DNA from 2 places in the Psychrobacillus sp. FSL W7-1493 genome. Region 1 is predicted to be linked to the other one. Evidence: riboswitches for the same ligand, from Rfam matches in the RefSeq annotation. Region 1 holds a riboswitch; the other holds the start of a gene.

Region 1 (2,206 bases):
GCGATAGGCGTTGGTCATTCACACATTCCTCGTATTTTTCTCGGAATGATCCTTCTCCTCGTTTCTCATCGTAGAAATCCTCCAAAGAATAACCCATTACCTGACGAACCTCATGCGGATCAAACAAATGCCATTCTTCTCTTGCATCAACCCTCTCCATGAATAAATCCGGCAAGCATATACCTGTGAAAATATCATGCGCTCGAAGGCGATCATCTCCATTGTTTAGGCGTAAGTCTAAAAAAGTAAAAATATCCTTATGCCAAGCATCCAAGTAAACAGCTACTGCTCCTTGTCGTTGGCCAAGCTGATCGACGCTGACTGCCGTATTATTTAACTGTTTAATCCAAGGTAGAACTCCACTAGATGCTCCCACGAATCCTCGTATAGAAGAGCCACGGCTACGCACCTTCCCCATATATACACCGATACCCCCTCCAAATTTAGATAGAGTAGCTACGTCTGTATTACTGTCGTAAATACCTTGCAGACTATCATCTACAGTGTCTATAAAGCAGCTAGAGAGCTGTCCATGCGGCTTCCCAGCATTAGATAAAGTTGGAGTTGCAACCGTCATATATAAATTGCTCATCGCCCAATAAGCTTCTTTTATTTTTTCAAGACGGTTTACTTTTTCGTCCTTCATAAGTGTCATAGCTATAACAAGCCAGCGTTCTTGTGGCAACTCTACAATATTCTTATTAAAATCCTTCGCTACATAGCGATCTAAAAGGGTTTTTAAGGCTATATAGGTAAATAGGAAATCTCTTTTTGCGACAAGGAGATTTCCTAGCTGCTCTAACTCCTCATTCGAATAACTTTCCATAATAGAGGGATTATATATTCCCTTTTTAGCAAGGATCCGTACGTTCTCTGCAAATTTTGTATAGACGGCATCTGCGGTTGTGTTTCTGCGTTCGGCTTGCTGTGAATAGACTTCTGCTAAATATATTCTTGAGGCTACAAATGTCCAAAATGGCTCCTGTTCATCTAAAAAGCTTAGTGCATCTAGAGACATAGCTTTAGACCAAGCAGCAATTGTGCCTTCCGGGTGTTTTTGTAACCACTTGTGATGCGACTTAACTAAGGGCGCTATCTTTTCTTCTCCAAATTCTACTATTAACTGCTGTAATACCTGCTGTTTTTCTGTATTCGTAATAATTGCCAATTCAAATTCCTCCCTATTTTTTATATACAAAAAAAGCGATGCCTCCAGCCTCTTCGGCTGAGTCATCGCTCATGATTTTAAAGTAGGAAACAACAAGACATATCGTTCGTTTTAAGATAGAGTCTCTCGCCCCCACCTCTCAACCCCCGAAGAAAGTGTTGCTTCACCGATAAAAAGGCAGGTCTACTGGCTCGTGTTTCTCCCTTCTGCTGGCCTTCCCACGAAATATCGCAGTGGCATATTCAACAGTCGTCTACACTTACAGTTGCGGGGACAGCTTCGGTCTTTCACCGAATTCCCTTTTAAACCATAACGGTACCTTTTCATCGTATAAATACTATATATTGTGTTTTGATTACTTATATACCCTAACATATTGTGTTTAAACTTGTACATAGGTAAAAAGACTATGAGTTAGGTCTTACATCTTATTTTCAGAATAACTCTGTCACAAAATTGCGAATCCAATATTTTCTGTATATTATAATTATAGCGACCTATAAAAATGGTAAAATATCTTAATTTTAGGAGAGTGTTAAATATGATTGCAAGCAATTCCGCGAGGTCGACCTCTAAGGACTTATTACCCCAAGGACCAGTTGGTATTGGTGGCTGGCTGATACTTCCACTTATCGGACTTATTACCTCACCGTTTGTTATTATTGCCTATCTCATGATAGATGTTTTCCCTTTTATGACGGCTGAAGGTTGGGAGAGTATAACTAGTAGGAGTGGAGAGTATTACCACCCTTTATTTGGCCCAATTGTAATAATAGATCTCATCATTTACCTTGCTCAAAATTCTTTAGTTATCGTATTACTCATTCTTTTCTTTAAAAACAAAACCATTTTCCCTAGAGTAATGATCACCTATCTTACCACAATACTAATATTAGATATTCTCATAGGCTATATAAATTTGCAAATCGTAGAGAGTGTGTTTGAACCCGATCCTTTAACGTCCCAGCACTATATGTTTAATGTAATACGGGCTATGGTAAGTACCTCGATTTGGATTACTTATTTTAGTAAATCCAA
Region 2 (2,206 bases), on a different contig from region 1:
GAGGATATCCTTCCTTTACCCAGAGCGGAGTCTCCTATGGTGACGAATATCCCTTTGTCTTTCAGATAAGCTCTGATGCGAAAGCGCAATTCAACATAGTAGACAGTGGTAGCTTCTATTTTTTCTATAATCAAGACAAACAAGAGTGGATTGTGTACTGTGATTTTTATTAATAGCATTAGGGGTGAGTATCTCTCGAATATTTTCTAATAGGAGATGGACATTTTTTACTTAAGCTACAAAAATGCTACTCCCCTAGCTTTATAGAAGGTCAGAAAGTGAAACGTGAAATGATTTCGATAATATGAATGTAAAAATTTCACTGAAATCACCTTTAATCAATTACTACTGTTTTTTTACCTCGCTTGAGCTGGAGAAGATTCATTTCTCAAAATAGTTAAACACGAACCTTTTCTAAAATTGATTGTAGCGGCAGGCGGTGGCACAAGTAGGGATGAGTGAGACAGCTCAGACATCACAACCTTGCGCGTAAGCGACAGGTGATGACTTATCGCTCCCCCCCTCGAAAGATCGTCCGAGATATGAGCGAAAATCAATTCTACTTTCCACATATAAAAGTATATAAACTTGAATATTCTTTATTAATTGTTCGTATTTTTGAAATTATGAAACGGATGCCTTTCTCAAATCCCGACATCATCTCGACAACATCTAAATATAAGGTATAATAAATGCAAGAAACAATAGAATAACATTTGCGTAAAGGTGCTCTAGTTATTGGATACTAGAGTTAAAAGGGAAGCTGGTTAGAGTCCAGCGCGGTCCCGCCACTGTAAGTGATGCATGTGCATCATAAGCCAGAAAACCTGCCTTTATGTGCACACCCATTACCTACGCGGATAGGTCTGGTGTAGGTCCGCTTTCGGTATTTTTGGCAGATTTATACCTATCTATCTCTCATCCTAGGATGGGGGATTTTTTATTGTTTAAAATTAGGAGGAATGAAGGATGAAAAAGTTTTGGTTATTAATTGGGATAGCACTGTTTGTATTGGCTGGGTGCAATGATTCCGAAACACTTCCGTTAGAAAAAGAAGATAGTGTAGAGGTTGGTAGCTCGGAAACAGCATTTCCGCTGACTCTCACTGATGCAGTAGGACAAGAGATTACGCTAGAGGAAGCCCCAACATCAATTATATCTATGATTCCAAGCAATACCGAAATTCTATTTGCTTTAGGGCTAGATGAAGAAATTATCGGTGTGAATGATTATGAGAGCTACCCTAAGGAAGCCTTAGAAAAAGAAAAAATTGGTGGCATGGAGTATAACATTGAAAAAATAATCTCTTTAAGTCCGGATATCGTATTCGCTCATGAATCCATTGTTTCAATGGCAGAGTCAGGATTACAGCAGCTTCGAGATGCTGGTGTAAAGGTATTTGTGGTACAGGATGCAAAGGATTTTAACTTAACCTATAAAACTATTGAACAAATTGGCCGAGCAACGGGGAAATATGAGGAAGCACAAGCCGTTATAGAGGATATGAAGGCAAAGGTTGATGAAATTCAAGAAAAAGTTGCAAAAGTAGAGACAAAGAAAACAGTATTCGTAGAAACTTCCGATGTACCAGAAATTTATACTCCTGGTAATGGGACATTTATGCAAGAAATTTTAACGATGGTCAATGCAGAAAATATTATGGCCGATCAAGATGGCTGGTTTCAAGTTAACCCAGAGGAAATAGTAAGCCGTAACCCAGATGTTATGTTAATCACCTATGACTACGTAGAAGGAATTGTAGAAAAGGTGAAACGGCGTGATGGTTTTGACACAGTGACTGCCATTCAAAATGATGAGGTGGTACAAGTGGATGAGGATGCAACGAGTCGTCCAGGTCCACGTTTAGTAGAAGGCCTAGAGGAAGTGGCTAAGGCTATTTATCCGGAGGCATTTAGTGAGTAAATCAATGATCGGTTATATCTTGTCACTGGCTACGTTAATCGTAGCCATTTGGCTAGGTGTGTCGGTCGGATCTGTAAAGGTACCGATCAGTACTTTATGGGATACGGGTACAGATGCGATTGCAACAAATATCGTCTGGAAGATTCGCATGCCGCGAGTTATACTCGCAGGATTAGTCGGAGCATCCCTGGCAATAGCGGGAGCAGCTTTTCAAAGTCTGCTTAAAAATCCGCTAGCTGATCCTTATACATTGGGAGTGTCGTCCGGAGCATCGGTTGGTGCA

The links. Region 1 has a riboswitch for cobalamin ahead of MKX96_RS18465 (ribonucleoside-diphosphate reductase subunit alpha). Riboswitches for the same ligand answer to the same signal wherever they lie in the genome.
Region 2: it holds a riboswitch for cobalamin, as region 1 does, so the genes downstream of both, MKX96_RS16640 (ABC transporter substrate-binding protein) here and MKX96_RS18465 (ribonucleoside-diphosphate reductase subunit alpha) in region 1, are expected to answer to the same signal.

What each region holds. Positions count from the first base shown of each region.
Region 1 covers NZ_JBBOSB010000002.1:189,743-191,948, reverse strand. Annotated here, with positions in the region: gene MKX96_RS18465 (ribonucleoside-diphosphate reductase subunit alpha) at 1-1,162, opposite strand, end outside; cobalamin riboswitch at 1,328-1,506, opposite strand; gene MKX96_RS18460 (DUF2569 domain-containing protein) at 1,710-2,206, shown strand, end outside.
Region 2 covers NZ_JBBOSB010000001.1:3,360,429-3,362,634, reverse strand. Annotated here, with positions in the region: gene MKX96_RS16645 (DUF1963 domain-containing protein) at 1-173, shown strand, start outside; cobalamin riboswitch at 708-849, shown strand; gene MKX96_RS16640 (ABC transporter substrate-binding protein) at 970-1,923, shown strand; gene MKX96_RS16635 (FecCD family ABC transporter permease) at 1,928-2,206, shown strand, end outside.